DNA from 4 places in the Streptomyces sp. MST-110588 genome. Region 1 is predicted to be linked to each of the others. Evidence: riboswitches for the same ligand, from Rfam matches in the RefSeq annotation. Region 1 holds a riboswitch; each other region holds the start of a gene.

Evidence for each region. Region 1 has a riboswitch for cobalamin ahead of KGS77_RS26155 (prenyltransferase/squalene oxidase repeat-containing protein). Riboswitches for the same ligand answer to the same signal wherever they lie in the genome.
Region 2: it holds a riboswitch for cobalamin, as region 1 does, so the genes downstream of both, KGS77_RS11070 (ribonucleoside-diphosphate reductase subunit alpha) here and KGS77_RS26155 (prenyltransferase/squalene oxidase repeat-containing protein) in region 1, are expected to answer to the same signal.
Region 3: it holds a riboswitch for cobalamin, as region 1 does, so the genes downstream of both, KGS77_RS28825 (cobalamin biosynthesis protein) here and KGS77_RS26155 (prenyltransferase/squalene oxidase repeat-containing protein) in region 1, are expected to answer to the same signal.
Region 4: it holds a riboswitch for cobalamin, as region 1 does, so the genes downstream of both, cobN (cobaltochelatase subunit CobN) here and KGS77_RS26155 (prenyltransferase/squalene oxidase repeat-containing protein) in region 1, are expected to answer to the same signal.

The regions. Positions count from the first base shown of each region.
Region 1 covers NZ_CP074380.1:5,962,832-5,969,910, reverse strand. The annotation lists gene KGS77_RS26160 (MBL fold metallo-hydrolase) at 1-925, shown strand, start outside; cobalamin riboswitch at 1,106-1,305, shown strand; gene KGS77_RS26155 (prenyltransferase/squalene oxidase repeat-containing protein) at 1,573-2,895, shown strand; gene KGS77_RS26150 (SCO2322 family protein) at 2,931-3,800, shown strand; gene KGS77_RS26145 (energy-coupling factor transporter transmembrane component T) at 3,797-5,101, shown strand; gene KGS77_RS26140 (ABC transporter ATP-binding protein) at 5,098-6,828, shown strand; gene KGS77_RS26135 (ECF transporter S component) at 6,909-7,079, shown strand, end outside.
Region 2 covers NZ_CP074380.1:2,538,411-2,545,489, forward strand. The annotation lists gene KGS77_RS11055 (carbon starvation CstA family protein) at 1-1,813, shown strand, start outside; gene KGS77_RS11060 (DUF3311 domain-containing protein) at 1,956-2,240, shown strand; gene KGS77_RS11065 (sodium:solute symporter) at 2,237-3,871, shown strand; cobalamin riboswitch at 4,195-4,329, shown strand; gene KGS77_RS11070 (ribonucleoside-diphosphate reductase subunit alpha) at 4,487-6,940, shown strand; gene KGS77_RS11075 (ribonucleotide-diphosphate reductase subunit beta) at 6,943-7,079, shown strand, end outside.
Region 3 covers NZ_CP074380.1:6,577,650-6,584,728, reverse strand. The annotation lists gene KGS77_RS28835 (caspase family protein) at 1-1,395, opposite strand, end outside; gene KGS77_RS28830 (hypothetical protein) at 1,402-2,016, opposite strand; cobalamin riboswitch at 2,220-2,373, shown strand; partial or broken gene KGS77_RS28825 (cobalamin biosynthesis protein) at 2,498-3,471, shown strand; gene KGS77_RS28820 (cobyric acid synthase) at 3,713-5,275, shown strand; gene KGS77_RS28815 (putative cobaltochelatase) at 5,448-7,079, shown strand, end outside.
Region 4 covers NZ_CP074380.1:4,079,738-4,086,816, forward strand. The annotation lists gene KGS77_RS17905 (cobalt-precorrin-6A reductase) at 1-169, shown strand, start outside; gene KGS77_RS17910 (hypothetical protein) at 202-342, opposite strand; gene KGS77_RS17915 (hypothetical protein) at 628-684, shown strand; gene KGS77_RS17920 (precorrin-2 C(20)-methyltransferase) at 754-2,271, opposite strand; gene KGS77_RS17925 (precorrin-8X methylmutase) at 2,268-2,924, opposite strand; gene cobG (precorrin-3B synthase) at 2,921-4,300, opposite strand; cobalamin riboswitch at 4,375-4,510, shown strand; gene cobN (cobaltochelatase subunit CobN) at 4,544-7,079, shown strand, end outside.

The DNA of each region.
Region 1 (7,079 bases):
GACTGCCGGCATCGGCGCCTGCGGGTTCGACGCGACAGACATCCACGGGGTGGTGATCACCCACCACCATCCGGACCACCACGGGCTGTCCGGCAGGGTACGGGAGACCTCCGGCGCCTGGATCGCGATGCACGCCGCCGACGCGGCCGTCGTACGCCGTACCCGGGAGGCCGGTCCGGGACGGTGGCTGGACCACCTGACGGCCAGGCTCGCGGCGGCCGGCGCGCCCGAATCCCACCTGGCGCCGCTGCGGCAGGCGCGTGCCGAGGGGCGGGGGCGGTCGCTGCCGGGGCTGCGGGCCGCCCTGCCCGACCGCGAGATCGTTCCCGGGGAGCTGCTGGACCTGCCGGGGCGCCGGCTGCGCGCCGTCTGGACGCCCGGGCACACGCCGGGTCATGTGTGCCTGCATCTGGAGGAGGGCGGCGGGGTGACTCGTGGCGGCCGGCTCTTCTCCGGTGATCATCTGCTGCCGGGCATCAGCCCGCACATCGGGCTGTACGAGGACCCGGACGGCCTGTACGAGCACCCGGACGGCGATGACGGCGGCGATCCGGAGAGCGAAGTGCCGGGCGCCGACCCGCTCGGCGACTACCTCGATTCGCTGGAGCGCGTCGCCCGGCTCGCCCCGGCCGAGGTGCTGCCCGCCCATCAGCACCCTTTCACGGACACGGCCGGGCGTGTCCGCGAGCTCATCGCCCACCACGCGGAGCGGCTGTCCGGCCTGAGAGCACTGCTCTCGGTTCCGCTCACTCCCTGGCAGCTCGCCGAGAAGATGAAGTGGAACCGCCCCTGGGACCGGATTCCGCACGCCTCCCGCACCATCGCGGTCTCCGAGGCCCAGGCGCACCTGCGCCACCTGGTGAAGCGGGGGCTGGCCGAGCCGGTCCCGGGCTCCGCCGACCCCGTCACCTACCAGGCCGTATGAGCTGTGCGGGTCGTACGGAAGGCGTGCGCGAGGCGTGCGCAAGGCGCCGGCAGGCCGTACGGCACGGTCGCCGCGCCGTCACGGCCCGGTCGCCAGGCAGCCACCACACGTCTGCGCGCAGTCGCCGCGCAGTCGCCGCCGCACGCCGGGGCTCCGCCCCCCGGCCCGTTGGTTAGGGTGTGCGGGACAACTTCATCCGTTTCATCCGTACCCGATCGGGGGAAGCCGGTGGAAATCCGGCGCTGACCCGCAACCGTGAGTCCGGGACGTACGTACGAGCAGCCCCCGGCGCGACGGCACGACACCGTCCGCCGGCCGGGACCGCCGTACGCCTGCGGCCCGTACGAGCCGGAGCGCCTGACAGGGAACGGCCAAGGCTCCCGCCACCGGCCGCGCCACGCACCGCGTACGCACGACCGGGGTGCGGCACCGTCGAGGTAAGAGTCTGTGTCCCACATCCCGGCCGGATCGGCGCGCCTGCCGCCCGGCACGCGCGCCGATCCGGCCGGGGTGATGACGCGGGCTCTATGCGGGGCTGAGCCCGGTGCCACCGTGTCCGGTCAGTGACCGGCGCGGATGGGTGACCGAGCGTGGCCGCGCGCCCACCGCTGTGAACTGACCCGAGAGGCACCGACCCGATGGCCCCCATGGCCCCCTCCCCCGCCGTACTGGCGCGCCGCGGCGCCGCGGCGCTGGCCACCGCCGCCGTACTGTGCGCGGCCGGCGCGCCCGCCGCGTCCGCCGACACCCCCGCCGCGTCCGCCTCCCCCTCACCGAAGCTGCCCCAGGGGCTGTACGGCAGCAAGGACCCGCAGTACGACGGGGTGTGGCGGCAGTCGCTGGCGCTGCTCGCCCAGCACACGGTGGGCGTCCGCCCGGCGCGGCCGGCCGTCGACTGGCTCGTCGGGCAGCAGTGCTCCGACGGTTCCTTCGCGGCGTTCCGCCCGGACCCCGCCAAGGCGTGTGACGGAAAGACGATGCGGGACACCAACCAGACGGCCGCCGCGGTGCAGGCGCTGGCGGCGCTCGGCGGGCACGGTGACGCGGTGGGCAAGGCCGTGGCGTGGCTGAAGTCCGTCCAGAACGACGACGGCAGTTGGAGTTCGATGCCGGGCTCGCCCGGGGACACCAACTCCACCTCGGTCGTGATCGGCGCGCTGGCCGCGGCGGGCGAGAAGCCGGAGTCGGTGACGTCCAAGAAGGGCGGCAAGAGCCCGTACGACGCACTGGTCACCTTCCAGATCGGTTGTGACGCGAAGGACGCCGAGGAGGGGCAGCGCGGCGCGTTCGCCTTCCAGCCCAAGGACGGCAAGCTCACCGCGAACGACGACGCGACGGCGGCAGCCGCGCTCGGCGGGCTGGGCAAGGGCTATGTCGTCGACCCGGCCGGCAAGGACGTCGAGGAGCCGGTCAAGGGCCTGTCCTGCGAGGGCTCCGACAAGGCGGACAAGTCCGGCAAGGGCGGCAAGGAGGGAGCCGAGCGGGCCGCGCAGGGCGCCGCCGCGTACCTCGTCTCGGTGCTCGACAAGAACGACCACCACCTGAAGTCCGCGATGCCGGGCGCCGGCGACCAGCCCGACGTCGGCAACACCGCCGACGCGGTCGTCGCGCTCGCCGCGGGCTCCCACGGCGACGCCGCGCAGCCGCCGCTGAAGTGGCTGGAGAAGAACTCCGCGGCCTGGGCGAAGGAGGGCGGTCCGGCCGCGTACGCCCAGCTCGTCCTGGCCGCGCACGCCACCGGCGCCGATCCGCGCCACTTCGGCGGTGCGGACCTGGTGGCACAGCTCAACGCCACCGGTCCCGAGCCGGCCGGCAGCGCCGAGCCGTCCGCCACGGCCGAGAAGGACGCCAAGGACGCCAAGGACGACGAGGGCGGCATCCAGCCGTGGTGGATCGCCGGCATCGTCTTCGTCGCCAGCGCCGGCGTGGGCTTCCTGATCAGCGGTCGCAGGAAGAAGAACCAGCACTGATGCGAGGCTCGCGGCGCTCATGGGGCCCTGGGCGGGTGCGGCGTTCTCTCTCCGTCGGCGCCCTGGCCCTGCCCTTGACTCTGTCCCTGGCCCTGGCCGGTACGGTCGCCACGGGGCCGGCCGTCGCGCAGCCGAAGGCGGGTGCACGGGTACGGGCGCAGGCACAGGTGCACGTACAGGCGCCGGTCCAGACGTCCGTACAGGCGCAGGCGCAGACACATGCGCAGGCGCACGTACAGGCACAAGCGCCGCTACAGGCGCAGGTGCGGGCACAGACCCAGGCGTACCGCTACTGGTCCTTCTGGAACGCGAAGAACGGCGCCTGGACGTACGCCACCGAGGGGCCCGCCACCTCCCGCCCGGACGACGGCGCCGTAGCGGGCTTCCGCTTCGCCGTCAGTGCCGGCTCCGCCGCGGCCGGCAAACCGCGTGCCGCCGCCGACTTCGGCGCGGTCTGCGCCCGGACGCCCGCCGAGGACGGCGCCAAGCGCGTTGCGCTCGTCCTGGACTTCGGTACGGCGGCGGACGCGCCCGAGGGCGAGCACCCGCCGCGCATCCGTACGGAATGCGCGCGGGTGCCCCGGGACGCGTCGGTCGGGGACGCGCTGGCCGCGGTGGCCGGGCCGCTGCGGTACGACTCCCACGCGCTGCTGTGCGCGATCTCCGGCTACCCGGCGCGGGGCTGCGCCGAGCAGGCCACCGCGTCCGGTTCGGGCTCCCCCTCCTCCGGGAACTCCCCCGCCAACTCCCCCGGAAAGGAAAGCGGCTCCGGAAAGCCGTCGGCCGCCGACGATGAGCGGGGCAGCGGCGGCTCCGGCCCGTCCGCCGGCCTGATCGGCGGCATCGGTGCCGTCCTCGTACTGGGCGCAGCGGCCGTGTGGCAGGCGCGCCGCCGCCGCGGATGAGCGCCGCCCCACAGGCGACCCGCACGAACGCACTGCACGCGGGCGCCTGGTGGCTGTGGGCGCTGGGCCTGGCGACCGCCGCGTCCCGTACCACCAATCCGCTGGTCCTGGGTCTGCTGGCCGGGGTGGCGGGCTATGTGGTCGCGGCGCGCCGTACGGACGCGCCCTGGGCCCGTTCCTACGGCGCGTTCGTCAAGCTCGGCCTGGTCGTGATCGCCGTCCGGCTGCTCTTCGCCTTCGTCCTGGGCTCCCCGGTCCCCGGCACCCACACTCTGCTCACCCTGCCCGAAGTGCCCCTGCCGGACTGGGCCAGGGGCGTACGCGTCGGGGGCCGGGTGACCGCCGAGGGCATGCTCTTCGCCCTGTACGACGGCCTGAAGCTGGCCACCCTGCTGATCTGCGTGGGCGCCGCGAACGCCCTGGCCAACCCGGCGCGGCTGCTCAAGTCCCTGCCCGGCGCGCTGTACGAGGTGGGGGTCGCGGTCGTGGTCGCCATGACATTCGCGCCGAACTTGGTCGCGGACGTCCAGCGGCTGCGCGCCGCCCGCCGGCTGCGCGGACGCTCCGACCGGGGCTTCAAGGCGCTGCTCCAGGTCGGACTGCCGGTGCTGGAGGGCGCGCTGGAGCGGTCGGTGTCCCTGGCGGCGGCGATGGACGCGCGCGGGTACGGGCGCACCGCCCAGGTCCCGCCCGCCGTACGGCACACCACCACGGCCCTCACCCTCGGCGGCCTCCTCGGCATCTGCGCGGGAACGTACGGGCTGCTCGCCGACGCGGGCGCGGGCTACGGCCTGCCCGTCCTGGCCGCCGGGCTCGCGGCGGCGCTGGGCGGTCTGTGGCTGGGCGGCCGGCGCTCGGTGCGCAGCCGCTACCGGCCCGACCGGTGGGGCGTGCGCGCCTGGCTGGTCTCCGGCTCGGGGGTGGCGGTCGCGGCCCTGACGATCTGGGCGAGCGCGTACGCCTCCACCGCGCTGCACCCGCCGGCGGTCCCGCTCACCGCGCCGGAACTTCCCCTGTGGCCGGCCGCCTCGGTCCTCCTCGGGCTGCTGCCGGCCTTCGTCGCCCCGAAGCCGCCGTACGGGCCGACGGGGCAACGTTCTGCCGGGCACCGCGCATCCGGGCAACGTTCTGCGGGGCACCAGGCATCCGGGCGCCGTTCCGCCGGGCATCAGACCTCCGAGCACCCCGGCTCCGAGCACCCGGCCTCCGAGCGCCGTTGCCAAGAGCGCCGTTCTTCCCGTCACCGTTCTCCCCGTCACCGTTCCGCCGATCTTCCGTACGAGAAGGAGCCCACCCAGTGATCCGGTTCGAGCAGGTGTCGGTGACCTACGGGGACGCCGGGAAGCCCGCCGTACAGGGCGTCGACCTGACGGTGCCCGAGGGCGAACTGTGTCTGCTCGTGGGCCCGTCCGGCGTCGGCAAGTCGACCGTCCTGAACGCCGTTTGCGGCCTCGTACCGCACTTCACGGGAGGCACCCTGCACGGTCGCGTCACCGTCGCCGGCCGCGACACCCGTACGCATCTGCCGCGCGAACTGGCCGATGTCGTCGGCACCGTCGGGCAGGACCCGCTCGCGCACTTCGTCACCGACACCGTCGAGGACGAACTCGCCTATGGGATGGAGTCCCTGGGGCTGGCCCCGGACGTCATGCGCCGCCGCGTGGAGGAGACCCTCGACCTCCTGGGCCTGACCGAACTGCGCGACCGGCCCATCGCCACCCTCTCGGGCGGACAGCAGCAGCGCGTCGCGATCGGCTCCGTACTGACCACCCACCCCAAGGTGCTGGTCCTGGACGAGCCGACCTCCGCGCTCGACCCGGCGGCGGCCGAGGAGGTGCTCGCGGTCCTGCAGCGCCTGGTGCACGACCTGGGGACGACCGTCCTGCTCGCCGAGCACCGCCTGGAACGGGTCGTCCAGTACGCGGACCAGGTCATCCTGCTGCCCGCCCCGGGCGCGGCCCCGGTGATCGGTGACCCGGCGCAGATCATGGCGGTCTCGCCCGTCCATCCGCCGGTCGTCGCGCTGGGGCGGCTCGCCGGCTGGTCACCGCTCCCCTTGTCCGTACGGGACGCGCGGCGCAAGGCCGCGTCCTTGCGCGAGCGGCTGAGCGGCCTCGAACCACCCGCCGCCGTCCTGGACCCGGCGCCACTGCCGGCACCCGCCTCCGCGCCCACCTCCGGGTCGGCTTCCAGGACCGGCCCCGGACCGCTTGTCGAAGCATCCGCCCCCGCATCAACCTCCGCCCCCGAAGTCCACGCCCCCGGAGCCCCCGCCGCCGAGGTCACCGCTCTCTCCGTACGCCGGGGCCGTATCGACGCCCTGCACCGCGTCGACCTGCACGTGCGCCCCGGCGAGACCATCGCCCTCATGGGCCGTAACGGCGCCGGGAAGTCCACCCTGCTGACCACTTTGGTCGGCATGCACCAGCCGTCCTCCGGCACGGTGCGGGTCGGCGGCGTGGCTCCGCACCGCACCAGCCCCCGTACGCTGCTCCGGCACGTCGGCCTCGTCCCGCAGGAGCCCCGCGACCTGCTGTACGCGGACGCCGTACGCGCCGAGTGCGAGGCCGCCGACCACGACGCGGACGCCGCCCCGGGCACCTGCCGGGCCCTGGTCGCCCGGCTGCTGCCGGACGTACCGGACGACACCCACCCCCGCGACCTGTCCGAGGGCCAGCGGCTCGCCCTGGCCCTGGCCGTCGTACTCACCGCCCGCCCGCCGCTGCTGCTCCTGGACGAGCCGACCCGCGGCCTGGACTACGCCGCCAAGGCCCGCCTGGTCGAGCTGCTGCGCACGCTGGCCACCGAGGGCCATGCCATCGTCCTGGCCACCCACGACGTGGAACTCGCCGCCGAGCTGGCGCACCGGGTCGTCATCCTCGCCGACGGCGAGATCGTCGCGGACGGCCCGACCGCCGAGGTCGTCGTCTCCTCCCCGGCCTTCGCCCCACAGGTCGCCAAGGTGCTCGCCCCGCTGCCGTGGCTGACCGTGCCGCAGGTCGCCCGGGCCCTGGAGACCACACCGTGACCGACCGCCCGCCCCGCACCAGACGCCTCGGCGCCCTTACCAGGCGCATCGGCACCCCTACCCAGCGCGTCGGCGCCCGTATCCGCACCCGAGCCGGTGACCGAACGGTCGTATCGTCCTCCGGCTCCCCACTCCGTGCCGTCCGGCTCGGCCCCCGCTCCGTCGCCGCACTCGTCCTCGTCTCGGCCATCGGTGTCATGGCCTTCGGATGGCCGCTGCTCGCCGACTCCGCCTCCGGGCTCGCACATTCC
Region 2 (7,079 bases), 3.4 Mb from region 1:
GCAGATGGGCTATCTCCCCGGCACCATCTGGATCATCGCCGGTGTCATCTTCGCGGGCGCCGTACAGGACATGGTGGTGCTGTTCTTCTCCACCCGGCGCGACGGCAGGTCGCTGGGGCAGATGGCGCGCGAGGAGATCGGCCCGTTCGGCGGCGCGGCGGCGCTGCTCGCGGCCTTCGCCATCATGATCATCCTGCTCGGGGTGCTGGCGCTGGTCGTCGTCAACGCCCTCGCCCAGTCCCCCTGGGGCACGTTCTCCCTCGCCATGACCATCCCCATCGCCCTGCTGATGGGCTTCTACCTGCGGGTCCTGCGTCCGGGGAGGGTCACCGAGGTCTCCCTGATCGGCGTGGCGCTGCTGCTGCTCGCGCTGGTGGCGGGCCGCTGGGTGGCGCAGTCCTCCTGGGCGGACGCCTTCACCCTGAAGCCCGGGACACTGGTGATCTGGCTGGTGGCGTACGGGTTCATCGCCTCCGTACTGCCCGTGTGGACGCTGCTGGCACCGCGCGACTACCTCTCCACCTTCCTGAAGATCGGCACGATCGGGCTGCTGGCGGTGGGCGTGCTGATCGCCCTGCCGGACCTGCGGATGGACGCGGTGACCCACTTCGCCGGCCGCGGTGACGGGCCGGTCTTCGCCGGGGCGCTGTTCCCCTTCGTCTTCATCACCATCGCCTGCGGCGCGCTCTCCGGCTTCCACTCGCTGATCTCCTCCGGCACCACACCCAAGATGATCCAGAAGGAGACCCAGATCCGGATGATCGGCTACGGCTCCATGCTGATGGAGTCGTTCGTGGCGGTCATGGCGCTGGTGGCCGCGTGCATCATCGACCCGGGCCTGTACTTCGCGATGAACGCCCCCTCGGGAGTCATCGGGGAGACCGTACGGTCGGCCTCACAGGCGGTGGCGCACCTGGGATACACCATCTCCCCCGAGCAGTTGGCCGCCGCGGCCAAGGCGGTGGAGGAGCACACCCTGCTGTCCCGTACGGGCGGCGCGCCCACCCTGGCCATCGGTGTGGCGGAGATCTTCTCCCGGGTCGTGGGCGGCAGCGGGACGAAGGCGTTCTGGTACCACTTCGCGATCATGTTCGAGGCGCTGTTCATCCTGACGGCGCTGGACGCGGGCACCCGCGTGGGCCGCTTCATGCTCCAGGACATGCTCGGCAACCTCTACCGCCCCTTCCGCCGGGTGAGCTGGAAGCCGGGCGCCTGGCTGACCAGCGCCGCCGTGGTCGCCCTGTGGGGCTACTTCCTGTGGGTGGGGGTCCATGAACCGCTCGGCGGGATCAACCAGCTCTTCCCCGTCTTCGGCATCGCCAACCAGTTGCTGGCGGCTGTGGCGCTGGCCGTCTGCACCACCCTGCTGGTGAAGTCAGGCCGCCTGAAGTGGGCCTGGATCACCGGTGTTCCGCTCCTGTGGGACGCGGCGGTGACGCTCACCGCGAGCTGGCAGAAGGTCTTCTCCGGCGACCCGCGCGTCGGCTTCTTCACCCAGCGCTCGGTCTACCAGGACGCCATCGACGCCGGGAAGGTCCTGCCGCCCGCCAAGACCATGGACGACATGCACACCGTGGTCACCAACTCCACGGTGGACGGCGTGGTCTCGGCGGTGCTCGCGCTGCTGATCGTGGTGGTCATCGCGGACGCCGCGCGGGTGTGCGTGAGGCATGTACGCAACCCCGGCGCGACACGGCTGAGCGAGGCGCCGTACGTCGCCTCGCGGATCACCGCACCGGCCGGGCTGGTCGCCTCCAGGCGGGAGAAGGAGGCGGGGGCCGAACTCACGGCAGCGGAAAGGCGGGCGCCATGACGGCCCCGCCGCGCCGATAGTTGCCGTACCGATATACGGACAGGTAGTGACGCGCGCCACGGCCCTGGCCTAGATTTCCTGCCCATCACGCGGAAGATCGCAAAGGGAACGCCGGGAAACACCAGGGAACGGAGCCACGGCCATGCCAGAGCCAGCGGTAACACCACATTCCGGCCCGGGACCCGGCTTTGGCCGCGGACCGGTCGTCACCCCCTCGCGCGTGGTGGCCGGGCTGTGCCTGCTGGCTCCGTTCGTGGCGATGCTGTGGGTCGGCTCGTACGCGAAGGTGGAACCCACGCTCGCCGGCATCCCGTTCTTCTACTGGTACCAGATGCTGTGGGTGCTGATCTCCACCGCGCTCACCGCGGTCGCCTACCAGCTCGTACGGCGTGAGCAGCGCGCCCGCAAGCAAGGCGGGGCGCGGTGAAGGACGGCGTCAACGGCGTCGCGCTCGCCGTCTTCATCTTCTTCTTCCTGGCCGTGACGGTCATGGGCTTCATGGCCGCGCGCTGGCGCCGCGCCGAGCAGTCGGACAACCTCGACGAATGGGGCCTGGGCGGACGCAGTTTCGGCACCTGGGTGACCTGGTTCCTGCTGGGCGGCGACCTCTACACCGCGTACACCTTCGTGGCCGTACCGGCGGCGATCTACGCGGCGGGCGCGGCGGGCTTCTTCGCGGTCCCCTACACGATCCTCGTCTACCCGCTGATCTTCACCTTCCTGCCCCGCCTGTGGTCGGTGTCGCACAAGCACGGGTACGTCACCACCTCGGACTTCGTACGCGGCCGGTTCGGCTCCAAGGGCCTGTCGCTGGCCATCGCACTGACCGGCATCCTCGCCACGATGCCCTACATCGCCCTCCAACTGGTCGGCATCCAGGCCGTACTGGACGTGATGGGCGTCGGGGGCGGCGAGAACACCAACTGGTTCGTCAAGGACCTGCCGCTGCTGATCGCCTTCGGTGTGCTGGCCGCGTACACCTACTCTTCGGGACTGCGCGCGCCCGCACTGATCGCCTTCGTCAAGGACGGGCTGATCTACCTGGTCATCGTGGTCGCCGTCATCTACATCCCGATCAAGCTCGGCGGCTTCGACCAGATCTTCCACGCGGCGGGCAAAGCCTTCGAACAGACCAGCCCGGCCACCGGGAAACCGCGCGGCGAGCTGGTCAGCGGCCCCAACGCGCAGTGGGCGTACGCGACATTGGCCCTCGGCTCGGCCCTGGCACTGTTCATGTACCCCCACTCCATCACCGCCACCCTTTCCTCCCGCAGCCGCGAGGTCATCCGCCGCAACACCACCATCCTGCCGCTGTACTCCCTGATGCTGGGCCTGCTGGCACTGCTCGGCTTCATGGCCATCGCGGCCGGGATCAAGGTCACCAACGGCCAGTTGGCGATCCCGCAGCTCTTCGAGTCGATGTTCCCCGACTGGTTCGCGGGCGTGGCGTTCGCCGCGATCGGCATCGGCGCGCTGGTCCCCGCGGCCATCATGTCGATCGCCGCCGCCAACCTCTTCACCCGCAACATCTACAAGGACTTCCTCAAGCCGGGCGCCACCCCCGCCCAGGAGCACAAGGTCGCCAAACTCGTCTCGCTGCTGGTGAAGGTCGGCGCGCTGGTCTTCGTCCTGACCATGGACAAGACGGTCGCGATCAACTTCCAGTTGCTCGGCGGCATCTGGATCCTGCAGACCATGCCCGCGCTGGTCGGCGGCCTGTTCACCCGCTGGTTCCACCGCTGGGCCCTGCTGGCCGGCTGGGCGGCCGGCATGGTGTACGGCACGGCCGCGGCGTACGGGGTGGCCAGCCCCACCCAGAAGCACTTCGGCGGCTCCAGCACCGAGATCCCCGGGACCGGCGAGATCGGCTACATCGGCCTGACGGCCTTCGTCCTGAACGTCGTGGTGACCGTGGTCCTCACCCTCGTCCTGCGCGCCCTGAAGGCCCCGGCCGGCACCGACGAGACGCGCCCGGAGGACTACACCGCCGACGCGGGCGACCCCGGCGTCCAGGTCGACCTCCCGCCGGCCACAGCGGGAGTCCCGGCGGGCCACTGACCCGCGACCGCACCCGAACGGGCCGCCGCACCCAAGAGGTACGGCGGCCCGCCCCTGTGGACCAGGTGTCCCGCTACCGCCGCGCTCGTTCCACGGTTTCCGGATCACCGAGTGGGGCCCCGATGGCCGACGGAAGGCATCCGGAGCCAATACCGTCTCCCGGGTCACGGTCAACGCGCGCGAGGGCCGCCGCGTCCGCAATACGCCCGCTGCATCAGGCGCGGCCACATCGCCGCTCCGGCGCAACTGTGGGAATACCGCACCAAGACAGCAGGAAGTTCCCGGGAGAACGACACAAGATATGGGGCTGCGTGCGGGGCGCGGCACAAGATGTATGCTCGTGCTCGCTGTCGTCGCAGGGGAATCCGGTGCGAATCCGGAACTGTCCCGCAACGGTGTACGAGTGCGTATTTAAGCACCCGCGAGTCCGAGGACCTGTACGACGGTACGCCCGCGCCACCACCGGCGCGGCCGTTGACGTCCGGGCCTCGTGGGTTGGGCCGGTGGACGCTGCGCGGTGTGCCCGCGCCCCGGCACGTCCGGGAGCGCCGCCACGCCCGTACGCGCCCCGCGCCCCCTCCCTCAAGGCCCCCGCCGAGTGAGGGAGAGCAGCACGTGACCATCGCGCCAACGGAGCCCGCTTCAGCCGCCGAGGTCGACCGGCCCGCGAAGGCCACGGACGCCGCGCCCGGCCCCCAGGGACCGCAGGACGCCCGGACGGCCGGCGACGGGCCCGGCGCCGCGCTGCTGCGTACCCTCACCGACCTCACCGCCGACCTGACCGCCACCGACCCCGGAAAGGTCGCCGCCGCCGCGCTGCGGGGCCGCCACGCCGGCTCCGACGAGGCCGAGCTGAGGTCGCTGGCCATGGAGGCGGCGGCCGGCCTGATCGGTGACGAGCCGCAGTACTCCAAGCTCGCCGCCCGGCTGCTGACCCTGGCCATCGCGGAGGAGGCGGCCGAGGAGGGGGCGGTCGCCTTCTCCGCCTCCGTCGCCACCGGCCACCGCGAGGGCCTGATCGGCGACGAGACGGCCGCGTTCGTACGGACCCACGCGGCCCGACTGGACGCGCTGGTCGAGCAGGCGCTGGCGGACGGCGCGGACGACCGCTTCGGCTACTTCGGGCTGCGCACCCTGTACTCGCGCTACCTGCTGCGCCACCCGATCTCCCGCCGGGTCATCGAGACCCCGCAGCACTTCCTGCTGCGGGTGGCCTGCGGCCTGGCCGAGGACGACAGCGAGCGGGCGCTGGCGGACGTCGCCGAGCTGTACCGCCTGACCAGCACGCTGTCCTACCTGCCGTCCTCCCCCACGCTGTTCAACTCCGGCACCCGGCACCCGCAGATGTCCTCCTGCTATCTGCTGGACTCCCCGCTGGACGAGCTGGACTCGATCTACGACCGCTACCACCAGGTCGCCCGGCTCTCCAAGCACGCCGGCGGCATCGGCCTGTCCTACTCCCGGGTGCGCGCCCGCGGTTCGCTGATCCGCGGCACCAACGGGCACTCCAACGGCATCGTGCCGTTCCTGCGCACCCTGGACGCCTCGGTCGCGGCCGTCAACCAGGGCGGCCGGCGCAAGGGCGCGGCCTGCGTCTACCTGGAGACCTGGCACGCCGACATCGAGGAGTTCCTCGAACTGCGCGACAACACGGGCGAGGAGGCCCGGCGCACCCACAACCTGAACATCGCGCACTGGATCCCGGACGAGTTCATGCGCCGGGTGGAGGCCGACGCCGACTGGTCGCTGTTCTCCCCCGTCGACACCCCGGAGCTGGTGGACCTGTGGGGCGAGGAGTTCGACGCCGCGTACCGCAGGGCCGAGGCCGAGGGCAAGGCCGTCAAGCAGGTCCCGGCCCGGGTCCTGTACGCCCGGATGATGCGCACCCTGGCGCAGACCGGCAACGGCTGGATGACGTTCAAGGACGCCGCCAACCGCACCGCCAACCAGACCGCCGAGCCCGGCCGGGTCGTGCACTCCTCCAACCTGTGCACCGAGATCCTTGAGGTCACCGACGACGGCGAGACGGCCGTGTGCAACCTCGGCTCGGTCAACCTGGCCGCCCACCTGGGCGACAACGGCGAGATGGACTGGGAGCGGCTGGACGCCACCGTCCGTACGGCCGTCACCTTCCTCGACCGTGTCGTGGACATCAACTTCTACCCGACCGAGCAGGCCGGCGCCTCCAACTCCCGCTGGCGCCCGGTGGGTCTGGGCCTGATGGGCCTCCAGGACGTCTTCTTCCGGCTGCGGCTGCGCTTCGACTCCCCCGAGGCCAAGGAGCTGTCCACCCGTATCTCCGAGCGCATCATGCTCGCCGCGTACGAGGCGTCCGCCGACCTCGCCGAGCGGCACGGCCCGCACCCGGCCTGGTCCGCGACCCGTACGGCCCGCGGCGTGCTGCACCCCGACCACTACCCGAACGCCGAGCCGCGCTGGGCGGACCGCTGGGACGCGCTGCGGACCCGTATCGCGGCGACCGGGATGCGCAACTCGCTGCTGCTGGCGATCGCGCCGACCGCCACCATCGCCTCCATCGCCGGCGTGTACGAGTGCATCGAGCCGCAGGTCTCCAACCTGTTCAAGCGCGAGACGCTGAGCGGCGAGTTCCTCCAGGTCAACGCCTACCTGATCGAGGAGCTGAAGGCGCTGGGGATGTGGGACGCCCGCACCCGTGACGCGCTGCGTGAGGGCAACGGCTCGGTGCAGGACCTGGAGTGGATTCCCGAGGAGATCCGCGCCCTGTACCGCACGGCCTGGGAGATCCCGCAGCGCGCGCTGATCGACATGGCGGCGGCCCGTACGCCCTACCTCGACCAGAGCCAGTCGCTGAACCTCTTCATGGCCTCGCCGACCATCGGCAAGCTCAGCTCGATGTACGCCTACGCCTGGAAGAACGGCATCAAGACCACGTACTACCTGCGCTCGCGCCCGGCGACCCGGATCGCCCAGTCCGCGCGCGGCGCCGACGCGGGTGCGCGCAGTGCTCCCGTACCCGCTCAGGCGGCCGACCCCGAGGCCGTCGCCTGCTCCCTGGAAAACCCCGAGTCCTGCGAGGCGTGCCAGTAACCATGACGACCGCACCCGAAAAGCCCGAAGAGAACGCCGCCTCCCACAAGAGCGCCGCCGCCACCCACACGGCCACCACCGGCGCGAAGAACCTCCTCGACCCGGGCTTCGAGCTGACCCTGCGCCCCATGCGCTACCC
Region 3 (7,079 bases), 610 kb from region 1:
GACGACCAGGGGGGTGTAGGCGACCGGGCCGGTGTTGGCCAGGCCGGCCGGGGAGGCGGCGGCGGACGCCATGCCACGGCGGGCTTCGAGGTAGTCGGCGGTGGATTCGGGGATCCACAGGTCGGGCTGGGGGCCGGGACGGTACAGCGGGTCGGTGCCCGTCCCCCCTTTCTGCCCGCCGGAGTCCTCGGGCCCCTGGGAGCCCTTCGGGTTCCCGGACTTCGTGGGGCCCTGGGGACTCCCGGGGCTCGCAGGACTCCCGGAACTCCCGGGGCCCCGCGCCCGGTCACCACCGGCCTGTACCTGCCAGCGGCCGGCGGCGGCGAACCCCTTGACGACCTGGTCCTTGGCCGCGGAGTAGACGGTGATCTGCGCACGCCGGCAGCCGTCCGGGATGTCTCCCTCCCCTTTCAGCGCACGGGTGTTCAGGGCGGACATCTCGTACTCCAGGGCCGCCCGGCGCAGCGTGGGCTCCGCCTCCGGGGCGGTCAGCAGGCGCAGTTCGAGTGCGGGCGGGCAGGGCGGCTCCGGGCGCAGCGCGTCGGCCACGACGAGGCCGGCGAGGATCAGGCCCGCGGCCGTCGCCATGGCCGTCAGGACCCGCAGGCGCCGCAGGACGTACCGCCGGAACCAGCGGCGGATCCGGATGCGCAGCGGTGTGGGGGGCCGGACTTCGGGCGTGGCGAAGGAGAGGACGACGTCGTCGACGGTGTTCTGCTTGGCCGACCGGGGCTCCCAGACGTCGCCCATCGGGGTCTCCTCGTCGGCGAGCCGCTCGCGCAGCGCCCGTACGAAGTCCTCGAAGGTCACGTACGGCCGGCCCGGAATGCCCTCGCGCAGGATCTGGACGGCGGCGCGGGTGAAGACCGTGCCGCCCAACGGCTCCTCGCCGCTGAAGATGCGCCGGTTGGGCTGGGCGGCCATCAGGAGGGACATGGGTTTGCGACGGGAGTGGAACCCCTCGTCGGCGTTGCCCGAGAAGCAGCACTCCAGGATGATCACGACGCGGTCGGCCCGCGAGTGTTCCAGATAGGGCAGGACGGTCTGCTGCCAGGAGACCGCCTTGTGGGTCTGGCCCGTCCGTGAGACGCCGACCATCAGTTGCAGGTCGCCGCCGTTGAGCCGGACCCTGCCGTGGCCGGAGAAGTGGATGAGCAGCAGGCCGCGCGCCTCGGCGGCGACGGTGTCCAGCGCCTGGTCCAGCTCCCAGGGCTCCCGGGGCCGGCAGATGCGCACTTCGCGCTCGGTGAACAGGTCGGTGTTCTTGTCGGTCAGGGCGCGTTTGAGTTCCTCCGCGTTGGCCTCGACCGCCGGGAGCTTGGGGAGGGTCTCGTAGTCGCTCACACAGATGAGCAGCGCCCGGTTCCGTTTGCCACGCGCGTCATATACGGACATCGCGGCTCATCCCTCGCCGGCGCCGCCGCCTTCGTCCGTACCGGCGCGGGGATCCGGGCGCCCGGGGGGCCGGCTGCCGCAGGGCCGGTTGCCGGGCGGCCGGTCTCCCGGCGGTGCGTCGCCGATGTCGCGCAGGCCGCCGCCGTCACCGAGCGCGACGCCGGGCTCCTCGCCGGCGGCGCGCTCCTCGCGGCGCTGTCTGAGCCACTCCCGCAGGGTGATGAGCAGGCTCTTGGTGATCTCGGCGGTGAACGCGCCGGTCACCACCAGGATCAGCTCGTCCGCGCCGATCGCCATGTCCCGGCGCCCGGTGTCCGGCCGGCCCGGCTGTCCGGTCCGTACAGGCCGTCCGGGTTGTCCGGTCCGTACGGGCCGCCCGGGTTGTCCGGTCCGTACGGGCCGCCCGGATTTCTCCGCCCCTTCGAGCCCTTCCGCCCGTTCCGCCCCTTCCGGCCGTTGCCCCTCGTCATCCGACTGTGGCCGCACCACCCACTCGTGTCCCTGGCCGGCCAGCCAGGGCTCGCGCTCCAGCCACGCCTTGAGGTCCTCGATGTCCTGGTGCGGATTGTTGGTGCCCGTGATCCTGAGGCGGAACTCACGGCGGCTTGCACTGTCCGGCATTCCCGGCCCCCTTCCGGCGAGCCCCATCGCCCGCCGTGCACCAGATAGTGACGCGCCAGCGGCGGCACAGGCAACCGTATGTGACGCCCCCCTTACCCTGTGGCGCGCGCCACAGTGCCCACGTACCGGCCTCACCGCAGGTCACAGGCGAGTTGACGGGCCTTCGCGGAGCGTGGTGGACTGCCGGAGCCATTCGGCGACAGATGAGGAAGTCCGGTGAGAATCCGGCGCGGTCCCGCCACTGTCACCGGGGAGCGTTCCTCCAGCGAAGGCCACGGCCCGGCCCGCGCCCGCCTCGGGTGTGCGCGTACGGACTGGAAGGCCGGAGGAGACGCCGATCCGGGAGCCAGGAGACTCTCGTCGCCGTTCACGTCGAACCAGGGCGCGGACCCTGAGTGAGGACACACCGCCATGCCCGGCCGCAGTTCGAGATCCCTTCGTGCCGTACCGTCCCTCCAAGGCGTGACGGCGGCCTGATCCGATGCGTGCCGAACACGCCACGTACGCGTGCGGCGCGGCCCTGGGCTTCCTCGGTGACCTGATCGCGGGCGATCCCCGGCGCGGTCATCCGGTGGCCGCTTTCGGGCGGGCCGCGGGCGCCGTGGAGCGCGGGCTGTGGCGCGACCACCGCGGGTACGGAGCGGTGCACGCCGCGCTGTGCGCCGGCGGGGCCGCCGCCGGGGCCGCGCTGCTGGCCCGTACCGTACGGTCCTCCTCCCGCGCCTCCCTCGCGCTGACCGCCGCCGCCACCTGGGCCGTCCTGGGCGGCACGTCGCTGCGCCGCGAGGCGCGGGCGATCGGCGGCGCGCTGGAGGCGGGCGACCTGGAGGTGGCCCGCGAGCGGCTGCCGCATCTGTGCGGGCGCGACCCCCAGGCGCTGGACGGGCAGCAGATCGCGCGCGCGGTGGTGGAGTCCGTCGCGGAGAACACCTCCGACGCGGTGGTCGGCGCGCTCGTATGGGGCGCGGTGGCCGGTGTGCCGGGGCTGGTGGCCTTCCGGGCGGTGAACACGCTGGACGCGATGGTGGGTCACAAGTCGCCGCGCTACCGGCGCTTCGGCTGGGCGTCGGCCCGGCTGGACGACGTCGCCGGCTGGCCGGGGGCCCGGCTGACGGCGGCCCTGACCGTGCTCGCCGGGCCGGACCGGCGGGGCGCGTGGCGCGCCTGGCGCCAGGACGGCGGGGCCCACCCGAGCCCCAACGCGGGGCCGGTGGAGGCGTCCTTCGCGGGCGCGCTGGGGCTGCGGCTGGGGGCACGCTGGCGTACGGCGGGCGCGTCGAGCACCGGCCGGTGCTCAACGGCGGCGCGGGGCGGGCCGTCGCGGTGCGGGACGTGGAGCGGGCGGTGGCGCTCTCGCGCCGGGTGAGCGCGCTGGCGCTGGCGGTGACCGTCGCGGGGCGGGCCGTGGCCGGTGCGCTGAACGCGCGGCCGGCCGCGAGGAGGCGGTCGTCGTGAGGCGGCGGCCGGCGATGCGCCGGCGCGGGAGCGCGGCCCTGGCCCGCCCCCGGACGCCGGACGGAGCGTACGGGCCGGGCCTGCCCGGCGCGCCCGAGCCGTACGCACCGGGCAGGTCGTACGGGCCGCACGGGCCGGTTCCGGGCAGCCTTGCGGTGGCGGGACGTGATGGTGAGGACATGGCGAGGAGTGCCCTGTGAGCGGTCGCAGTGACCACGACGGCCGAAGCGGCCGGGACAGCGTGAGCAGCCGCGGTACGGCGCCGGGCGGCGCCCTCGGTGGTGGGCTGCTGGTGGCGGGCACCACGTCCGACGCGGGCAAGAGCGTGGTGACGGCCGGCATCTGCCGCTGGCTGTCCCGCAAGGGCGTCCGCGTGGCGCCCTTCAAGGCGCAGAACATGTCGCTCAATTCGTACGTGACGCGCGAGGGCGCGGAGATCGGGCGGGCGCAGGCCATGCAGGCCGCCGCGGCCCGCGTAGAGCCGAGCGCGCTGATGAACCCGGTGCTGCTCAAGCCGGGCGGCGACCGCAGCAGCCAGGTGGTGCTGCTGGGCAAGCCGGTGGGTGAGCTGAGTGCCCGGGGCTACCACGCGGGCCGCCAGGAGCAGTTGTTCGACACCGTCACGGCGTGCCTGGAGGAGCTGCGGCGCACCCACGACGCGGTGATCTGCGAGGGGGCCGGCAGCCCGGCGGAGATCAACCTGCGGCGCACCGACATCGTGAACATGGGCATCGCGCGGGCCGGCAGACTGCCGGTCGTGGTGGTCGGCGACATCGACCGCGGCGGCGTCTTCGCCTCCTTCTTCGGCACCACGGCGCTGCTGTCCAAGGAGGACCAGGCGCTGGTCGCCGGCTACCTCGTCAACAAGTTCCGCGGTGATGTGTCGCTGCTGGAACCCGGGCTGGACATGCTCAAGGGGCTGAGCGGCCGGCCGACGCTGGGCGTGCTGCCCTTCACCCACGGCCTGGGCATCGACGAGGAGGACGGCCTGCGGGTCTCCCTGCGGGGCGCGGTGCGCGAGAGCGTGGTGGCGCCGCCGCACGGCGCGGACGTGCTGCGGGTCGCGGTCGCCGCGGTGCCGCTGATGTCCAACTTCACGGACGTGGACGCGCTGGCCGCCGAACCCGGCGTGGTGGTGCGGTTCGTGGACCGCCCCGAGGAACTGGCCGACGCGGACCTGGTGGTGCTGCCCGGGACCCGCGGCACCGTGCGCGCCCTTCGGTGGCTGCGCGAGCGCGGCCTGGCCGACGCGGTACGGCGGCGGGCCGCCGAGGGCCGCCCGGTGCTGGGCATCTGCGGCGGCTACCAGATGCTGGGCGAGCGCATCGAGGACGAGGTCGAGTCCCGGGCCGGGGTCGTCCAGGGGCTGGGGCTGCTGCCCGTACGCGTACGGTTCGCGGTGGACAAGACGCTGGCCCGGCCGACGGGTCGGGCGCTGGGCGAGCCGGTCGAGGGGTATGAGATCCACCACGGCGTGGCCGAGGTCGACGGCGCGGAGCCCTTCTTGACCGACGGCGCGGGCACCGCCCTGGACGGCTGCCGGTCCGGTGTGGTGTGGGGCACGCACTGGCACGGCTCGCTGGAGAGCGACGCCTTCCGGCGGGCCTTCCTGCGGCGGGTCGCGGCCGACGCGGGCCGGGCGTTCGTGCCCGCTCCCGACACCAGCTTCGCGGCGCTGCGCGAGGAGCAGTTGGACCGCCTCGGCGACCTGATCGAGGAGCACGCGGACACCGACGCGCTGCTGCGGCTCATCGAGGGCGGAGTGCCGGACGGGCTGCCGTTCATACCGCCGGGGGCGCCGTGAGCGGCCCCGGCGGCAACCCCGCGGACGCGGGGACCACAGCAGCGGCCCAGCCAACTGCTCGTGCAGAAGTGGACCACCTCCGCTCAGGCGGAGCCGAGGCTGCGAGATCGCTCCCCGGCGCCCGTAGTTCGGCCGGCAGTCTTCGCAAGCCACTCGAAGGAGTGATCGGCACGTGACCAACCCCTACCCCTTCACCGCGATCGTCGGCATGGACGACCTGCGGCTGGCGCTGCTGCTGAACGCGGTCTCACCGGCCGTGGGCGGCGTGCTCGTCCGCGGCGAGAAAGGCACCGCCAAGAGCACCGCCGTCCGGGCGCTCGCCTCGCTGCTGCCGCACGTCGACGTCGTGCCCGGCTGCCGTTTCTCCTGCGCCCCGGCCGCGCCGGACCCTGGCTGCCCGGACGGGCCGCACGAGCAGACAGGTGCCGGCGTCGAGCGCCCCGCCAAAATGGTCGAACTCCCCATCGGCGCGTCCGAGGACCGGCTCGTCGGCGCGCTGGACATCGAGCGAGCGCTGTCGGAGGGCGTGAAGGCCTTCGAGCCGGGCCTGCTGGCGGAAGCGCACCGCGGCGTGCTGTACGTCGACGAGGTCAATCTGCTCCATGACCACCTCGTGGACTCCTTGTTGGACGCCGCCGCCATGGGCGCCTCCTACGTGGAGCGCGAAGGCGTCTCCGTACGGCACGCGGCGCGCTTCCTGCTGGTGGGGACGATGAACCCCGAAGAGGGTGAGCTGCGCCCGCAGTTGCTGGACCGCTTCGGCCTGACGGTGGAGGTCGCGGCCTCCCGCGAGCCGGACCAGCGGGTCCAGGTCGTACGGCGCCGGCTGGACTACGACGCCGACCCGGCCGGCTTCGCCGCGCGCTGGGCCACGGAGGAAGAGGCGCTGCGGGACCGTATCGCCGCCGCCCGCGCCCTGCTGCCGTCCGTGGTGCTCGGCGACGCCGCGCTGCGTCAGATCGCCGCGGTCTGTGCCGCGTTCGAGGTGGACGGCATGCGCGCCGACATCGTGATGGCGCGCACCGCCTGCGCGCTGGCGGCGTGGGCGGGCCGTACGGAGGTCCGCGAGGAGGACGTACGGCAGGCCGCGCTGCTGGCCCTCCCGCACCGCCGCCGGCGCAATCCCTTCGACGCCCCCGGCCTGGACGAGGACAAGCTCGACCGGACGCTGGAGGAGTTCGCCGCGGACCAGGACGAGGACGACGGCCCGGAGCCGGACCCGGACGGCGACGGTCCGGACGGGCCCGGCGGACCGGGCGGCGGACAGCCGCCGCAGGACGGTGACGGCGGTACGGACGGGGCACCCGGCGAGGATGCGCGGCCCCCGCACGACCGGCCGCAGCTCCCCGAACAGCCGCCCGCGTCCGGGCCCGACCGCGCTCCGGCGCCGGATGGCCCGCAGGCCCGCTCCGGCCGCCCCGAGGACGCCGGCCAGGCCGGCGCGGACAGCCAGGACGGCCGGGGCGGTGAGAAGGCCGCCGTCGGCGCGGCCGAGCCGTTCAGGACCCGGCGGCTGGACGTGCCGGGCCTGGGCGAGGGCGCCGACGGCCGCCGCTCCCGGGCCCGTACGGCACACGGCCGCACCACCGGCGCCCGCCGCCCCCGGGGCGCGCTGGGCAAACTGCACCTGGCGGCCACCGTCCAGGCCGCCGCCCCGCACCAGCGGGCGCGCGGACGGGCCGGCAGCGGCCTGGTCCTGCGCCGGGACGATCTGCGCGAGGCGGTGCGCGAGGGCCGCGAGGGCAACCTCGTCCTCTTCGTCGTGGACGCCTCCGGGTCGATGGCCGCGCGGCAGCGCATGAGC
Region 4 (7,079 bases), 1.9 Mb from region 1:
CCTGGTGACCAAGGACAGCGGCGGCGCGGCGACCGCCCCCAAGCTCACCGCCGCCCGCGAGGCCGGCATCCCGGTCGTCGTCGTCCGCCGCCCGCCCACCCCGGCGGGCGTTCCGGTGGCCACGACGTGGGAGGCGGCGGCCACGTGGGTACGGGACACGGCCGGCTGACCGCGCCGGCCCCTCGACCGCCCCCTCGGCCTTCAGAACGGGCGGTTGACGCTCAGCCGATTGGCCTCCCGCACCTTCGCCGCGAGCTCCTCGCGCCGCCGCGCTTCCTCATCCGTACGCTCCTGGCCGGCCGCCCCCTCCGGCTCCTCGGGCCGGTCCTCCTCCTCGCTCACGCGTGACACCCGCGCAACACCGCCGCGAGCCGCCGCAATTCATCACACGCCGCCTCGGCGTCCCAGATCTTCTTCGATGCCACGCTCTGCTCCCTCGACGTCATCGCTCGTGTCCCTCTTTCCCGTCTTTCCCGAACCAACCCACAACTACCTTGAGTAGTCTTAGAGTTACCCTCCGGCGTCAAGGTGTAGCGGTGGAGGTGACTCGAACTGCGTGGAGTCCGCCGGCAATGTGCCCGGCAGGATCCCGTAGGGGACAGCAAGGACCCGTACGGTCCCGTTGTGGTGTTTCCGGCCGTCGGGTGGGCGGAGTTCACAGCTGTGGTGAGGGGGAGCTGCTGACCGGCTCCTCCGGGTGAAAAGGCGGCTCCTCCAGGGGAGTTGAGGAGCCGCCTTTCCGTGCGGCGTCGGCTACTTCTCCGGGTAGCGGCGGGGTGTCCAGACGGTCGGCCGGCCGGCGGGGTCCGGGCCGCGGCGTACGGACCGGGTCTGGGAGGAGCCGATCAGCAGGATCGTGCGCATGTCGACCTCGGAGGGGTCCAGGTCCGCGAGGCGGACGGTGCGTACGGATTCCTGCGGGCCGCCGACGTCGCGGGCCAGGACGACCGGGGTGTCGGGGGCCCGGTGGTCCAGGAGGAGGTCGCGGGCCTTGCCCACCTGCCACGTACGGCTGCGGGAGCCGGGGTTGTACAGGGCCAGGGCCAGATCGGCGCAGGCGGCGGCGCGCAGGCGTTCCGCGATGACGTCCCAGGGCTTGAGGCGGTCGGAGAGGGAGATGACCGCGTAGTCGTGGCCGAGGGGCGCGCCGGCCCGGGCCGCGGCGGCGTTGGCGGCGGTGACGCCGGGCAGGACGCGTACGGGAACGTCCCGGTACGTGTCCTGGGCGGCGACCTCCAGGACGGCGGTGGCCATGGCGAAGACGCCGGGGTCGCCGCCGGAGACCACGGCCACCCGACGGCCGCGCCGGGCCAGGTCCAGGGCCAGTTCGGCGCGTTCGGACTCGACCTTGTTGTCGGAGGCGTGGCGTGCCTGGCCGGGGCGTACGGGAACGCGGTCGAGGTAGGTGGTGTAGCCGACCAGATCGGTGGCGCGGGCCAGAGCGCCGCGGGATTCCGGGGTGAGCCAGAGCGGACCGGCCGGGCCGGTGCCCACGACGACGACCTCGCCGTGCGCGGGCGCGGGCGGCGGGGTGGCGATGCGGCTGGGGACCACGGCGACCGAGAAGTACGGGACGGAGTCGGGGGAGACCTCCGCGAGCGGCGCGGTGCGCTCACCGGCCATGGTGGCGCGTTCGACGTAGTGGGCCTCGGGCAGCCGCCCGGAGGTCTCCAGCGCCTGCCGTACGGCCGGGTAGGTACGGCCGAGCTTCATGACGACGGCGGCGTCGGTGGCGGCCAGCCGGGCCGTCAGCTCCTCCTGGGGGAGGGTGCCGGGCAGGATCGTCAGCACCTCGTCCGCCTCGACCAGCGGCTTGCCCAGGCGGGCCGCGGCGGCGCTGACCGAGGTGACGCCGGGGACGACCTCGGTCTCGTAGCGGTCGGCCAGACGCTGGTGCATGTGCTGGTAGGAGCCGTAGAACAGCGGGTCGCCCTCGGCGAGTACGGCGACGGTGCGCCCCGCGTCCAGGTGCGCGGCGAGCCGGGCCGCCGCCTGTTCGTAGAACTCCTCCAGCGCGCCCCGGTAGCCGCCGGGGTGGTCGGTGGTCTCGGTGGTGACCGGGTAGACCAGCGCCTCCTCGATGTGGTCGGGGCGGATGTGCCGCTCGGCGATGGAGCGGGCGATCGAGCGTCCGTGCCGGGCGCTGTGGTACGCCACGACATCGGCCGCGGCGATGACCTCCACGGCCCGCAGGGTCATCAGGGACGGGTCGCCGGGGCCCAGCCCCACCCCGTACAGGCGGCCGGCGGGCCGCTGCTGCTGCGCGCTCACTCTTCCTCGCTCGCTATCGCGTTGATCGCGGCGGCGGCCATGGCGCTGCCGCCGCGCCGTCCGCGTATCACCAGGTGCTCAAGGCCCAGTGCGGGCCCGTGTTCGGCCAGCGCGTCCTTGGACTCGGCGGCGCCGATGAAGCCCACCGGTACGCCGATGACCGCGGCCGGACGCGGCGCGCCCTGCGCGATCATCTCCAGGAGGCGGAACAGGGCGGTGGGCGCGTTGCCGACGGCCACCACCGCGCCTTCCATACGGTCGCGCCACAGCTCCAGGGCGGCGGCGCTGCGCGTGGTCCCCATCCGGGCGGCCAGCGCGGGCACCGACGGGTCGGCGAGGGTGCACAGGACGTCGTTGCCGGCGGGCAGCCGCTTGCGGGTGACGCCGCTGGCGACCATGTTCGCGTCGCACAGGATCGGCGCGCCGGCCCGCAGCGCCTTGCGGGCGCGGGCCACCACCTCGGGGGAGTAGGCCAGGTCGCGTACGAGGTCGGTCATCCCGCAGGCGTGGATCATCCGGACCGCTACCCGGCTGACGTCGTCGGGCAGACCCGCGAGGTCGGCCTCGGCGCGGATGGTGGCAAAGGACTGGCGGTAGATCGCCGCCCCGTCCTTCTCGTAGTCGAACACTGTGCCCTCGTTGCCTTCGTTCATGTTGTCGCGCGGGTCGAAGCGCGGGTCGCTGCGCGTGCCGTTGTCACGGCATCGGCGAGTTCTGCGGGAGTGGTGGGGGTGGTGGGGCCGGTGGTCACCGGGTCGTCGAGTCCTCGTACGGACACCCGGTAGCCGTCGCCGGTGGCCAGGACGTCGACCCACTGCCCGTGAGGGTGGCCGCAGCGGCGTTCGCACCCCGACCAGTACACCGGGAGCCCGCCGCCCTCCGTACGGGCCGCCGCCGCGTCGGCCCGTACGTCGGACCGGGACTTGGCGCACCCGGGGCGGCCCGTGCAGGCACCCACCCCGTACCAGGGGGACGCCGGATCGGTGACCAGTCCGGCCGAGGCCAGCTCCCGCAGCCGTGGGGCGGCGTCCTCGCGCGACAGCCCGGGAAGGACCACGCCGCGCCAGGGTGTCACACGCAGTTCGCCGGACCCGTGCCGGGCGGCGGTCGCGGCCAGCAGCCGTGCCTGCGCGGCCGTCAGCCGGCCGAGGGGGGCCAGGACGGACAGGGCGGCGGTGCGGTGGCGGCTGTCCGGGCCGTCGGGGGCCTCGATGATGCCGGGGGCCGGGCCGCCGGGCGGGGGCGTGGGCCGTACGCCGCGTGCGCCCAAGGCCGCGTCGATCCCGTTCGCGGTCAAGCCGGCCGCCACCGTACGTGCGCTCAGCGCATGCTCCGCGGGCAGTTCGCGCACCCGCCACGCGCCGGTTCCGCTGTCCCATACGGCCTTGAGGAAGGCGAGGGCGGTGTGCAGGGCGGCCCGTGGCGCATCCGCGCCCGCCACCCGTACGACCTGGTGGTCCGCGTCCGCGCTCCCGGCCCACAGCTCCGCGCTCCCGGCCCCCGCTGCGACCAAGGTCACATCGGCGCCGAGCGCGGCCACATCGCCCCGCCCGTCGTCCAGCGCGAACAGGAAGCGCCCGGACAGTGCCGCGGCCTTCGGGGTCGCGCACAGAAGGGTGTCCAGCTCACGCGCCCATACGTGGACGTCCGCCGAGCCCCGCCCGTCCAGTCCGGCCAGCGGCGAGACCAGGACATTGCGGACCCGCTCGTGCTGCTCCGAGGGCAGCAGGCCGGCGCCCCGCAGCAGTTCCGCCAGTTCGCTGCCGCAGCCGTCGCCGAGTCCGCGCAGCTCCACGTTGCCCCGGGAGGTGATCGACAGCCGGGCGTCACCGAGCCGGTCCGCGGCATCGGCCAGCACCGCGACCTGACACGCCGTCAGCATGCCGCCCGGCAGCCGGAGTCGGGCCAGGAAGCCGTCGTCCGCCGGATGCAGCCGCAGCGCGCCGGGGCAGGCGTCACCCCGGTCGCGAATGACCGTTTCGTCCCGCGGTGCGGGCGCTTGTTCGGACAGCGGAGGGCGGGGGGACATGGCGGCGAGCATACCGACGTCCCCGCAGGGTGGACCGCCCCGTACCGGACCGGCAGCCCTTACTATGCAGGTCGGTGGGTCACACGGCCCGCCGGACGCCGCTGACGGCGCCAAGGGAGGAAGCCCGGTGAGAATCCGGCGCGGTCCCGCCACTGTGAACCCGGCCACCCCCGGGTGAGCCAGGAACTCCCGCCGTCTCTTTCACCGCCCGGGGCGCGGACCCCGAGGAAGGGCCCACGCCGCATGATCCTGCTGCTGTCGACGTCCGACACCGACCTGCTCAGCGCCCGCGCGGCCGGCGGCCCCGTGCCGTACCGGCTCGCCAACCCCGCCCGCCTGGACCTCCAAGAGCTGCCCGCACTGCTGGACGGCACCGACCTGGTCGTCGTACGCCTCCTCGGCGGCATCCGCGCCTGGCAGGAGGGGCTGGACCAGCTCCTCGCCCAGGACCGGCCGGTGGTCGTCCTCACCGGTGAACAGGCGCCCGACGCCCAGCTCATGGAGGCGTCGACCGTCCCCATCGGCACCGCGGCCGAGGCGCACGCCTACCTCGCGCACGGCGGCCCCGCCAACCTCGAACAGCTCGCCCGCTTCCTGTCGGACACCGTGCTGCTGACCGGCCACGGCTTCGAGCCGCCGGCGCCCGCCCCCACCTGGGGCGCCCTCCGCCACGACCCCACGCCCGGCGTGCACGTCGCGGCCGACGCCCCGCTCGTCGCGGTGCTCTACTACCGCGCCCACCACATGAGCGGCAACACCGGCTTCGTCACCGCGCTGTGCGAGCAGATCGAGCGGGCCGGCGGCCGGCCGCTGCCGCTGTTCGTCGCCTCGCTGCGGGCCCCCGAGCCCGAGCTGATCGAGGCGCTGCGGCCCGCCGACGCCATCGTCACCACCGTCCTCGCCGCCGGCGGCACCAAGCCCGCCGAGGCGTCGGCCGGCGGCGACGACGAGTCCTGGGACGCGGGCGCGCTGGCCGCCCTGGACGTACCGATCCTCCAGGCCCTGTGCCTGACCGGGCCGCGCAGCGCCTGGGAGGAGAACGACGAGGGGCTCTCGCCGCTGGACGCCGCCAGCCAGATCGCGGTGCCCGAGTTCGACGGCCGGCTGATCACCGTCCCGTTCTCCTTCAAGGAGACAGACGAGGACGGCCTGCCGGTGTACGTCGCCGACCCCGAGCGCGCCGCCCGGGTCGCCGGGATCGCTGTACGCCATGCCCGGCTGCGCCACATCGCGCCCGCCGACAAGCGCCTGGCGCTGGTGCTGTCCGCCTACCCGACCAAGCACTCGCGGATCGGCAACGCGGTGGGCCTGGACACCCCGGCCAGCGCCGTCGCCCTGCTGCGGCGGCTGCGCGAGGAGGGGTACGACTTCGGGCCGCGGACCGGCGAGGAGGCCGTACCGGGCCTGGAGTCCGGGAACGGTGACGAGCTGATCTACGCGCTCATCGATGCGGGCGGCCACGACCAGGAGTGGCTGACCGAGGAACAGCTCGCCCGCAACCCGGTCCGTATCCCGGCCGCCGACTACCGGCGCTGGTACGCCACCCTCCCGCAGGAGCTGCGTGAGCAGGTCGAGGAGCACTGGGGCCCGCCGCCCGGCGAGATGTTCGTGGACCGCAGCCGAAACCCCGAGGGCGACATCGTGCTGGCGGCGCTGCGCCGCGGCAACCTGCTCATCCTCATCCAGCCGCCGCGCGGCTTCGGCGAGAACCCCATCGCGATCTACCACGACCCGGACCTGCCGCCCTCCCACCACTACCTGGCCGCCTACCGCTGGATCGCCGCCCCCCAGGAGGACGGCGGCTTCGGCGCCGACGCCATGGTGCACCTGGGCAAGCACGGCAACCTGGAGTGGCTGCCCGGCAAGAACGCCGGCCTGTCCGCCGCCTGCGGCCCGGACGCGGCCCTCGGCGACCTGCCGCTGATCTACCCCTTCCTGGTCAACGACCCGGGCGAGGGCACCCAGGCCAAGCGCCGGGTGCACGCCACGCTCGTGGACCACCTCGTCCCGCCGATGGCCCGCGCCGAGTCCTACGGCGACATCGCGCGCCTGGAACAGCTCCTGGACGAGTACGCGGCGATCTCCGCCATGGACCCGGCCAAGCTGCCCGCCATCCGCGCCCAGATCTGGACCCTGATCCAGGCCGCCAAGCTCGACCACGACCTCGGCCTTCAGGACCGGCCGGACGACGACGGCTTCGATGACTTCCTGCTGCACGTCGACGGCTGGCTGTGCGAGGTCAAGGACGCCCAGATCCGCGACGGCCTGCACGTCCTGGGCGGCGCCCCCGAAGGCGAGGCGCGCGTCAACCTGGTCCTGGCGATCCTGCGTGCCCGCCAGATCTGGGGCGGCACCTCCTCCCTGCCGGGCCTGCGCGAGGCGCTGGGCCTGGACGAGTCCGCGGCCACCCGTACCGCCGCCGACGACACCGAGGAGCGGGCCCGCGCCCTCGTCCAGGCGATGGACGACGCGAGCTGGGACCTCGCCGCGATCGAGAAGGTCACCGCCGGCCTGCCGGAGGACCGGCGCGAGCCGGTCGCCGCCATCCTCGGCTTCGCGGCCCGCGAGGTCGTCCCCCGCCTCGCCGCCACCACCGACGAGATCGACCACGCCGTGCACGCCCTGCGCGGCGGCTTCGTCCCGGCCGGCCCCTCCGGCTCCCCGCTGCGCGGCCTGGTCAACGTGCTGCCGACGGGCCGCAACTTCTACTCCGTCGACCCCAAGGCCGTCCCGAGCAAGCTCGCCTGGGAGACCGGGCAGGCGCTGGCGGACTCGCTGC